2 regions of the Pseudomonas sp. GW822-FHT05A08 genome follow, and region 1 is predicted to be linked to the other one. Evidence: predicted binding sites of a transcription regulator. Region 1 holds the regulator's gene; the other holds the start of a gene.
What was found. Region 1 encodes FliA, which starts transcription of late flagellar genes. Its sites were predicted from a motif close to CTAAAGTTTNNNNNNNNNNNGCCGNTAA; they were not measured.
Positions count from the first base shown of each region.

Region 1 (5,764 bases):
CGGCGGCCGCGCTTGGCGCAGCCGGCGGTACCGCCGCTGCTACCGCGGAGTCCAGCGCATCGACCGCAAAGTTGCCTTTGCCATGCAGCTGATCCAGCAGGGCTTCGAACTCGTCATCGGTGATTTCGTCGCTGGCCGCGGTTTTTTCCGCAGCCGGCGCCGTGGCCGAAGGGGCCACCGCATCCGGTGCGAACTGGCCCTTGCCATGCAATTGATCGAGCAGCGACTCGAACTCGGCGTCGGTGATTTCGTCGCTGGCCGCTTCGCTGCCGGCGGCAGGTGCCGCGGGAGCGACAGCAGCCGGGGCTTCGGCCTCGGCCTTGGCGGCATTGAGCGAATCGAGCAACTGCTCGAACTCGCTGTCGGTGATATCGCCGGACTCGCTTTCGGTCGATTCGGCGACCGGCTCGGCAACGGCTTCAACAACTGCCTCAACGTCGGCCACCGGCGCGGCGACCTCCTCGGCCCCCGCAGGCTCGGCCAGACGGGCCAGGGCAGCCAGCAGCTCCGGAGTGGCGGCGGTGATCTCGGTACGCTCGCGCACCTGGCCGAACATGCCGTTCACCGCGTCCAGCGCTTCGAGCACTACGTCCATCAGTTCCGCGTCGACGCGACGCTCACCCTTGCGCAGGATGTCGAACACGTTCTCGGCGATGTGGCAGCACTCCACCAGCTCGTTGAGCTGGAGGAAGCCGGCGCCCCCTTTTACAGTGTGAAAACCGCGAAAAATTGCGTTGAGCAGATCCGCATCGTCCGGCCGGCTTTCCAGCTCGACCAGTTGTTCGGACAGTTGCTCTAGAATCTCGCCGGCCTCAACCAGAAAATCCTGAAGGATTTCTTCATCGGCGCCGAAGCTCATGTATGGGTGCTCCTAGAATCCAAGGCTGGAAAGCAAATCGTCGACATCGTCCTGACCGGATACAACGTCTTCACGTTTATCGGCATGAATCTGCGGACCTTCACCCTTGGCCAGATGTTTTTGCGGATCTTTTTCAGCGAGGATCGATTCACGGTCATGTTCGATGCCGGCAAAACGATCGACCTGGCTGGCCATCAGGACCAGTTTGAGCAGGTTGCTCTCGACTTCGGTGACCAACTGGGTCACGCGCTTGATCACCTGACCGGTCAGGTCCTGGTAGTCCTGCGCCAACAGAATGTCGTTGAGGTTGCTCGATACCGCGCGCGTGTCTTGCTCGCTGCGGGTCAGGAAACCGTCCACCCGGCGGGCCAGGTCGCGGAATTCCTCGGCGCCCAGTTCGCGGCGCATGAAACGCCCCCAATCGGCGCTCAGGGCCTGGGCTTCGCTGCTCAGGCCATTGACCAGCGGGGTGGCGCTCTCGACCAGATCCATGGTGCGGTTGGCCGCGGCCTCGGTCAGCCTGACCACATAGGACAGGCGCTCGGTGGCATCCGTGATCTGTGAAACTTCCTCGGCTTGCGGCATATGCGGGTCAATCTGGAAATTGACGATGGCGCTATGCAGCTCGCGGGTGAGCTTGCCGACCTCCTGGTACAGGCCGCGGTCACGGGTCTGGTTGAGCTCATGGATCAGTTGCACGGCTTCGCCGAACTTGCCTTTTTCAAGGCTGTCGACCAGTTCGAGTGCGTGTTTTTTCAGGGTCGATTCGAAATCGCCCAATGAAGATTCGTTGTGCTCCATAGCTCCCCCGTGGCGGAATGATTCCACTCTCAACCGATGCGTTCGAAGATCTTCTCGATCTTCTCTTTCAACGCCTGGGCCGTGAAGGGCTTGACCACATAACCGTTTACGCCGGCCTGGGCAGCTTCGATGATCTGTTCGCGCTTGGCTTCAGCGGTCACCATGAGTACCGGCAGGTGCTTGAGTTTTTCATCGGCGCGCACATGGCGCAGCAGATCGATACCGGTCATGCCGGGCATGTTCCAGTCCGTTACCAGAAAGTCGATGCTCCCACTGTTGAGGACCGGAATGGCGGTGGTGCCATCGTCAGCCTCGACCGTGTTGGTGAAACCCAGGTCACGCAACAGGTTTTTTATGATCCGCCGCATCGTTGAGAAGTCATCAACGATGAGGATTTTCATGTTCTTGTCCAATTCGACCTCCAAGCAGTCTTAAACGCGTCCAGCACCTGAACGCGCCATTCAATCAATCAGGCAGAGCACTCAACGACTGCATGGAATACACACCGCAAGTCCGGCCACGTCGTGCCAGTCTCGCCCGCAGTGTCCCCCACACTGCCTGTCAGCGCGCTCGCCACTCTCCCAAACGCCCCCGCAAACGGGCCGCGCACTGGCTGTGTAACTGGCTGACCCGCGATTCGCTGACTCCCAGGACCTCACCGATTTCCTTGAGGTTCAGCTCTTCGTCGTAGTACAGCGCCAAGACCAGTCGCTCACGCTCCGGCAAATTGGCAATCGCGTCCGCCAGCGCGGCCTGGAAACGTTCGTCCTCCAGGTCGCGCGACGGCTCGAGATGAGCACTCGCGCCATCCTCATGCAGCCCTTCATGCTCGCCGTCCTGCAACAGATCGTCGAAGCTGAACAGGCGACTGCCCAAGGTGTCGTTCAAAATCCCGTAATAATCGTCGAGACTCAATTGAAGTTCGGCCGCAACTTCATGATCTTTAGCGTCACGACCGGTTTTAGCTTCAATTGCGCGAATGGCATCGCTCACCATCCGGGTATTGCGATGTACCGAACGCGGCGCCCAGTCACCTTTACGGACCTCATCGAGCATCGCACCACGGATACGGATACCCGCGTAGGTCTCGAAACTCGCGCCCTTGCTCGCGTCGTACTTGGTCGACACTTCGAGCAGACCGATCATCCCGGCCTGGATCAGGTCTTCGACCTGGACACTGGCCGGCAGGCGCGCCAGCAAGTGATAGGCAATACGCTTGACCAGAGGCGCATAGCGCTCGATCAATTCGTACTGGCTGTCACGTGCCGACTTTTTGTAAAGGTTGTAGCCGCTGGCGCTCATAGCACCGGTCCCGCTGTCTGATGCACGAGCCGCTCGACGAAAAATTCCAGATGTCCACGTGGGTTGGCCGGCAACGGCCAGGTATCGACCTTCTGCGCGATGGCCTTGAATGCCAGCGCGCATTTCGAACGCGGAAACGCTTCATAGACCGCACGCTGCTTTTGCACGGCCTTGCGCACGCATTCGTCGTAAGGCACGGCGCCGACATATTGTAGGGCCACGTCCAGGAAGCGATCCGTGACCTTGGTCAACTTGGCGAACAGGTTGCGCCCTTCCTGCGGGCTCTGCGCCATGTTGGCGAGCACGCGGAAGCGGTTCATGCCGTAGTCGCGGTTGAGCAGCTTGATCAGCGCGTAGGCGTCGGTGATCGAGGTCGGCTCGTCGCAGACCACCAGCAACACTTCCTGGGCCGCGCGGACGAAGCTGACCACCGAGTCACCGATGCCGGCGGCGGTGTCGATCACCAGCACATCGAGGTTGTCGCCGATGTCGCTGAAGGCCTGGATCAGGCCGGCATGCTGCGCCGGGCTCAGATGAACCATGCTCTGGGTGCCGGACGCCGCCGGCACGATACGGATTCCACCCGGCCCCTGCAGCAGCACATCGCGCAGCTCGCAGCGGCCTTCGATCACGTCGGCGAGGGTCCGTTTGGGGGTCAGCCCCAATAGCACGTCGACGTTGGCCAGGCCCAGGTCGGCGTCCAGCAGCATGACGCGCCGGCCGAGCTCCGCTAGGGCCAGGGACAAGTTCACTGACACGTTAGTCTTGCCGACGCCACCTTTGCCGCCGGTCACCGCGATCACCTGTACGGGATGCATGCTGCCCATGTTCGTTCTTTACCTTGTCTTACTTAGACGGGGCCACATAACTGGCTGCGCGTTCACCAACGGAACAATGCCTGGCAGACCATCGATGTAGGTACATTGCAATCTTTTCATGATTCCCTCAGCCAACCCGCTTGGTCGGGTTGTGGTAGAGGTCAGCGAACATGTCAGCCATGGCTTCTTCGCTGGGTTCTTCCTGCATCTGCACGCTCACCGCACGACTGACCAGCTGGTGACGGCGCGGCAAGTGCAGATCGTCCGGAATCCGCGGGCCATCGGTCAGATAGGCAACGGGGAGTTCATGACTGATCGCCAGGCTCAACACCTCACCAAGGCTGGCGGTTTCATCCAGTTTAGTCAGGATGCAGCCGGCCAGCCCGCAACGCTTGTAGCTGTGGTATGCGGCGGTTAGAACCTGTTTCTGGCTGGTGGTTGCCAAGACCAGATAATTTTTTGCCCGGATGCCACGTCCGGCCAGGCTTTCCAGCTGCATGCGCAGGGCCGGGTCGCTGGCTTGCAGGCCGGCGGTGTCGATCAGCACCACACGCTTGCGCAGCAGCGGATCGAGGGCTTGCGCCAGGGACTGGCCCGGGTCGACATGGGTCACCGAGACGTTGAGGATCCGACCCAGGGTCTTGAGCTGTTCCTGGGCGCCGATGCGGTAGCTGTCCATGCTCACCAGCGCGATGTTCTGCGCGCCGTACTTGAGTACATAACGCGCGGCCAGCTTGGCCAGGGTGGTGGTCTTGCCCATGCCGGCGGGGCCGACCATGGCGATCACCCCGCCCTCCTCCAGTGGCTCGACTTCCGGGGTCACGATCATCCGCGCCAGGTGGGCCAGGAGCATGCGCCAGGCCTGGCGGGGTTCGTCGATTTCAGTGATCAGCGCCAGCAGGTCGCGGGCCAGCGGACCGGACAAGCCGATACGCTGCAGGCGCCGCCACAGGTTGGCCTGTTCGGGCCGGCTGCCTTGCAGCTGGCTCCAGGCCAGGGAGCCGAGCTGGACTTCCAGCAGCTCGCGCAGGCCATTGAGTTCAAAACGCATCGAGTCCAGTGCCCGCTGATCGACCGCCGGCGCGGCGACTACCGGGGCCGGGCGCTGGGGCTCGTTGAATGTAGGTTCGATCAGCGGCTCGGCGGCGGTCAGCGGCAGGCCGGCGAACAGCTGGCGATTGGTGCTGGCATCGCCGTCGCCACGCAGGCTCAGTTCGGCCTGGGCGGTGACGATGCGCGACTGAGTCTTGCGCAGTTCGTCCTCGAGCTCCATGTTCGGCACCCGTGGCGCCAGCGCCGACAGCTTGTAATCCAGGGCAGCCGTCAGCTCGACACCGCCGGCGATGCGGCGATTGCCAATGATGGCGGCGTCGGCGCCCAGCTCATCACGAACCAGCTTCATGGCCTGACGCATATCGGCGGCGAAAAAACGCTTAACTTGCATAACCCACTACCTCAGCCGTTGGGCCCTACTGTCGCAACGATGGTCACTTGCTTGTTGTCAGGGATTTCCTGGTACGCCAACACGTGCAAGCCCGGGACCGCCAGGCGCCCGAACCGCGAGAGCATCGCGCGGACCGGACCGGCTACCAGCAGAATCACCGGTTGACCTTGCATTTCCTGGCGCTGCGCGGCTTCGATCAACGAACGCTGCAGCTTCTCAGCCATGCTTGGCTCCAACAGGACACCCTCTTCCGAGCCTTGTCCTGCCTTCTGCAGACTATTGAGCAAAATCTGTTCCAACCTGGGCTCCAAGGTGATCACAGGCAGCTCGGACTCAGTCCCTACAATGCTTTGCACGATGGCGCGCGACAATCCGACACGCACCGCGGCCACCAAAGCGGCAGTATCTTGACTCTTGGCGGCATTGTTCGCGATGGCCTCGGCAATGCTGCGGATATCGCGCACCGGCACCTGTTCGGCCAGCAGCGCCTGCAGCACCTTGAGCAGTTGGGACAACGAAAGCACGCCCGGCACCAGCTCT
Region 1 is NZ_CM179511.1:2,064,700-2,070,463, reverse strand. It holds gene AC3RCP_RS09365 (chemotaxis protein CheA) at 1-859, opposite strand, end outside; gene AC3RCP_RS09360 (protein phosphatase CheZ) at 872-1,660, opposite strand; gene AC3RCP_RS09355 (chemotaxis response regulator CheY) at 1,690-2,061, opposite strand; gene fliA (RNA polymerase sigma factor FliA) at 2,222-2,962, opposite strand; gene fleN (flagellar synthesis regulator FleN) at 2,959-3,789, opposite strand; gene flhF (flagellar biosynthesis GTPase FlhF) at 3,908-5,224, opposite strand; gene flhA (flagellar biosynthesis protein FlhA) at 5,236-5,764, opposite strand, start outside.

Region 2 (5,764 bases), 1.2 Mb from region 1:
TTCCAGTGCCTTCATATGGCGGTACAGGAAGCGGCGATCCTGGCAGATGCTGTTGCCACAGATCGGCGACTTGCCCTTGGGCACCCACTGCTCCAGGAAGGCGATGGTCTGCGCTTCCGCTTCAGCCATGCTGATGCGGCTTTCACGCACGCGCTGGGTCAGCCCCGAACCGCCATGCTGGCGGGTGTTCCACTCATCCATGCCGGCGAGAATTTCATCGCTCTGGTGGATGGCGATGACCGGACCTTCAGCCAAGGTATTGAGATTGCTATCGGTGACGATGGTCGCCATCTCGATGATGACGTCGGTATCAGGGTTCAGACCGGTCATTTCCAGATCGATCCAGATCAGATTCTGCGGGTTTTGCATGTGTGGGCTCCTCGGCGTAGTTGCGCAGTTTAGCCTAGAGGGACCTGCCGGCGTGCTAAACTCGCGGCCGTTTTACCTAACCGCCGCATTATCGACACGGAACACCAATGGCCAAACGCCAGCTCAATCGTCGCCAAAACTGGCGCATCGAAAAGATTCAAGGCGAACGCGCCGCCCGCGCCGCCAAACGTGAATCCTCTGCCGTGGAAGCACTGGAAGGCGGCGATCTCGGCCCCGAACAGACCGGCCTGGTGATCGCCCACTTCGGTGTGCAGGTCGAGGTCGAGGCGCGCGAGGGCGAACTGGCCGGCCAGGTGTTCCGCTGCCACTTGCGCGCCAACCTGCCGGCGCTGGTGACCGGCGATCAGGTGGTCTGGCGTCCGGGCAACCAGGGCATCGGTGTGATCGTCGCGCAACTGCCGCGCCACACCGAGCTGTGCCGTCCCGACAGCCGCGGCCAGCTCAAGCCGGTGGCCGCCAACGTCGACATGATCGTGATCGTCTTCGCCCCGCTGCCCGAACCCCATGCCAACCTGATCGACCGCTACCTGGTCGCCGCCGAACATGCCGGTATCCGCCCGCTGCTGTTGCTCAACAAGTTCGACCTGATCGACGAGCAGAATGCCCCCGCCCTGAACGCCTTGCTGGCGGTCTACCGGCAACTGGGCTATCCGGTGCTGGAAGTCTCGGCGCACCACGGCAATGGCATGGAACAGTTGCAAGCACAGCTGGACGGACGGATCAGCGTGTTCGTCGGCCAGTCGGGCGTGGGCAAGTCGTCGCTGGTGAACAGCCTGCTGCCGGAAGTCGAAACCCGCGTCGGGCCTTTGTCGGAGCTGTCCGGCCAGGGCACCCACACCACCACCACCGCGCGCCTGTTCCACTTCCCGGGCGGTGGCGAACTGATCGACTCCCCGGGGATTCGCGAATTCGGCCTGGGCCACGTCAGCCGCGCCGATGTCGAAGCGGGCTTCATCGAGTTCAACGACCTGCTGGGCACCTGCCGTTTCCGCGACTGCAAGCATGACCGCGAACCGGGCTGCGCCCTGCTCAAGGCCCTGGAAGACGGCCGGATCCAGCAGCAGCGGATGAACAGCTATCGCTCGATCATCGCCAGCCTGCCGGACAGCAGCTATTAATAGGTAGCCCCCACGCAGAAACAAAAAAGGCCGCGATGATCGCGGCCTTTTTCATGGGCCCTCTTTTATAGGGCCTGTTGCCAGCGGTTACTGCGCGGCTGGAGGCGTAGCGGCGGGTGCAGCCGGGCCTTCGGTCTTCGGCGCTGCGTCATCGAAGATATTCAGGCGCTCGCGCAGCTCATGGGCCGGCAGCGGCTCCTGCTCCGGCGGCAAGGCGTTCGGGTCGACCGGCACTTCGCCTGGGGCGCCCTGGCCCTGGGTCGGTGCCGGGGCCTCGGGAGCGACTTCGCCTTCGATCGCGCGCTGGGCCTTTTTGGTCAGCACCACAATGTCGATACGCCGGTTGATCGGGTTGAACGGGTCCTTGCGATCGAACAGCGATGACGAGGCATACCCCACCACGCGAGCCACCTGGCCGTCCGGATAGCTGCCCGCCACCAGCGCCCGACGCGCGGCGTTGGCACGGTTGGCCGAAAGCTCCCAGTTGCCGAAATCGCCGGTGCCCGAGTAAGGCTTGGCATCGGTGTGACCGCTGATGCTGATCTTGTTCGGCACCGCCTTGATGGTGTCGGCCATGGCCAGCAGGATGTCCTCGAAATACGGCTTCAGGCGCGCACTGCCGGAGTCGAACATCGGCCGGTTTTCCGAATCGATGATCTGGATACGCAGGCCGTCCGGAGTGATCTCGAACAGGATCTGGTCCTTGAACTTCTGCAATTGCGGGTTTTCTTCGACCTTGTTCTGCAGCTCTTGAAGCAACAGCTCCAGACGCTCTCTTTCCACCTGCTCGGCCATGCTCTCGACCTGATCAGTGTCGACCGTGACCTTGTCCGGTTGCGGCTGCGACTTGATCTCGGGGTTGAGCGTGTTTTCCGGCGCCAGCTCGGGAGAACCGCCCAGGTCGATGATGTAGGGCGTGCCGCTTTCCGAGAAGCCGATCGGGTCCTTGAAGTAACCGGCAATGGCGATCTTCTGTTCCGGGGTGGCGGTGGACAGCAGCCACAGCACCAGGAAGAACGCCATCATCGCCGTGGCGAAGTCGGCGAAGGCGATCTTCCATGCCCCGCCGTGATGCCCGCCGGCAAAGCGCTTGACGCGCTTGATGATAATCGGCTGATTGTTTTCCATGGCTTAGCGACCGCGAACCGCTTGTTCCAGCTCGGCGAAGCTCGGACGGTGCGCCGGGTACAGGACCTTGCGCCCGAACTCCACGGCCAGCGATGGCGGCATGCCGGAAGCCGAGGCCACCAGGGAGGCCTTGATGGCTTCATAGACGTTCAGCTCTTCCTTGGCGTCGTGGGCCAGGGAATGGGCCAGCGGGCCGAAGAAGCCGTAGGCCGCGAGAATACCGAAGAAGGTACCGACCAGTGCCGCACCTACGTGCAGGCCGATGGACTTCTGGTCGCCATCGCCCAGGGACGCCATGGTCACCACGATACCCAGTACCGCCGCGACGATACCGAAACCCGGCATGCCGTCGGCGATGCCATTGACCGCATGGGACGGATGCTCGAGGTCTTCCTTGAGGCTGAACAGCTCCATGTCGAACAGGCCTTCCAGCTCGTGGGGAGCCATGTTGCCGGAGGACATGATGCGCAGGTAGTCACAGATGAACGCGGTCATGCGCTCGTCTTTGAGCACGGATGGGTACTTGGCGAAAATCGGGCTGGCGGCAGCGTCTTCGATATCGCCCTCGATCGCCATCATGCCTTCGCGGCGGCTCTTGTTGAGGATCTCGTAGATCAGGCCCAGCACTTCCAGGTAGAAGGTCTGGGAAAAACGCGAACCGAACATCCCCAAGGACTTCTTGAGCACGTGCATGGTCATGTAGCCGGGGTTCGCCTGCAGGAACGCCCCCAGCGCGGCGCCGCCGATAATCAAGACCTCGAAAGGCTGGATCAGGGCGGCAATCTTGCCGTGAGAAAGCACGTATCCGCCGAGCACGCTCGCGAACACGACGATGATGCCGATAATTTTAGCCATAGGTAGGAAGGTACTTACTGAGTCGGGTTCAAGGTCATATTCGGAAGTTCTTAAAACTCTTCTTCTACTTATCGGCAAAACTGCGCCAGACTATAGGCCGTTAAGGCGAAAAGCCAGTTTGGCCCGCTCTGGGCGTGTTTACAGCAGACGATGATTGCGCCCAGCCATGTCTAATGAAACGACAGTCCCAACTACCGCCCCCCACTCCCTCGAATCCTGGATAAAGCTGCTTGACGCGGTCCGCCTGCCGGTGCCGCAGGCCAGCCATGACCGGGTCTGCAAAGCCATCAGGGACAATCGCAGCTCATTGCGCGACATTGCCGACCTGATGCAGGACAGCCCCGCGTTGGCCTTGAGCGTGATTCGCGAAGCCAATCGCCACACCCACGGCAGCATGGGCGAGCCGGCCGAGAACCTCGAGGTCGCCCTCAACCGCCTGGGCCTGGCGCGTACCGAAGAATTGCTCGCCCGCCTGCCCGCCCAGCCCGAGCAGGAGATCCCGGTCGGGCTGCGCCAGTTGCAACTGATCAGCCAGCACGCGACCCAACAGGCCAACGGCTTTTTCGCCGGGCGCCTGGCCAGGCTCTGGCAGGACATTCACTGGGGCAGCCTGCTGTTTCTCTCGCCGCTGTGGCCCTTGGCGCTGGCCTATCCAAAACTGCTCGAAGAGTGGGAGCTGCGTGTCGTCCATAAAGCCGAACCGGCCCAGGAGGTCGAGCAGGAACTGTTCGGCGTCGGCCTGCTTCAGTTGGGCCAGGCCCTGGTGGAGGCCTGGCACTTGCCGATCTGGGTACAGCAAGGCTACCGCCTGCTGATCGACGAGCAGGACCAATTGGTCAAGGCCCTGCATATCGCCCGGGACAACGCCCATCCGTTGCACCAGCGACAATGCCTGGATGCCGACCCGGCCCTGCAGCGCTGGCTGAACCAGCCGGCCAACAGTGTGTTGCTGGCCAACGCCCTGGCCCTCTCGGCGCAAGAATCCTGGACCGGCCCGCACTGCATGCGCTGGCAATACCTGACCAGCCTGTACCTGCAGATGTCGATGGACGAGCTGCAACAACAGCTGCACCAGCAAGCCGCGCAGAGTGCCCGGCATCACCACATGCCCGACCTGTGGCATCCGGCCGAGGCGCTGCTCTGGCCCTGGGAGGCCCGGCGCGTGCATCGCGGCGAGCTCCCGGTTCCCGCACCAACCGCAGAAGATCTGGCCAAGTGGCGCAAGCAATGCAGCGAATTGCTGGTGGAGCCCAGCCGCTTCAGCAATGCCATGCACCTGACCACCTTTGCCCGCGACGCCCTGGTGGCGTGCGGCATGCGCCGGGTGATGCTGCTGATGGTCGACCGCACGCGGACCCAGTTGCGCGTGCATCAGATCGCCGGACTGCCCGCCCCCGCCATGAACCTGGCATTGACGATCAACCAGAGCAGCGTACTGCAAAGGCTGCTGGATGCTCCGGCGCAAGTGCGCCTGACGCCGACCAACAACGCCCAGTTCTCCGCCCGCCTGCCCGCCAGCCTGCGCACGCTGTTTCGTGGCGAGCACCTGCTGATGCGCTCGGTGCCCAGCAATGGCCGGGTGATCATGCTGATCGTCGCCGACCAGGGCGGCCAACCCTTCTCGGAAGTCTCCGTGCAGGCGTTCGGCAAGACCGCGCAGTGCATCGAAAAGGCCCTGCACAGCTTTACCAACCGCAGCCGCTGACGCTTGCGCTACAATCCCTCCCTTTGTGCCCTGGAGACCTCACATGCCTGACTTCTCTGGCTTGCCGCTGGTGATCGAGCCGAGCGACCTGCTCCCTCGCCTCGACGCCCGCGAACTGATTCTGGTGGACCTGACCAGCGCCGCCCGCTATGCCGCGGGCCATATCCCCGGCGCGCACTTCGTCGACCCCAAGCGTACCCAGCTCGGTCAGGCACCGGCGCCAGGGCTGATGCCGCCACAGGCAGCCCTTGAGGCCCTGTTCGGCGAACTGGGGCATAACCCGGACGCGGTCTACGTGGTCTATGACGACGAAGGCGGCGGCTGGGCCGGGCGCTTCATCTGGCTGCTGGATGTCATCGGCCACTCCCGTTACCACTACCTGGACGGCGGGCTGCTGGCCTGGCTGGCCGACGGCCTGCCGGTCTCGAATGAAGTCCCGGCGGCCGTCGGCGGCCCTGTCGCCCTGACCCTGCACGACGAACCGACCGCCACCCGCGAATACCTGCAAAGTCGTCTTGGCGCGGCCGACCTGGCGATCTGGGATGCCCGCGGCCCCCTGGAGTACTCG
Region 2 is NZ_CM179511.1:878,691-884,454, reverse strand. It holds gene orn (oligoribonuclease) at 1-369, opposite strand, end outside; gene rsgA (small ribosomal subunit biogenesis GTPase RsgA) at 477-1,508, shown strand; gene motB (flagellar motor protein MotB) at 1,596-2,636, opposite strand; gene motA (flagellar motor stator protein MotA) at 2,640-3,491, opposite strand; gene AC3RCP_RS03955 (HDOD domain-containing protein) at 3,658-5,196, shown strand; gene rhdA (thiosulfate sulfurtransferase) at 5,240-5,764, shown strand, end outside.
Region 2: motA (flagellar motor stator protein MotA) is a predicted target of FliA. The motif match lies at 3,560-3,587, and genes of this name have one in related genera.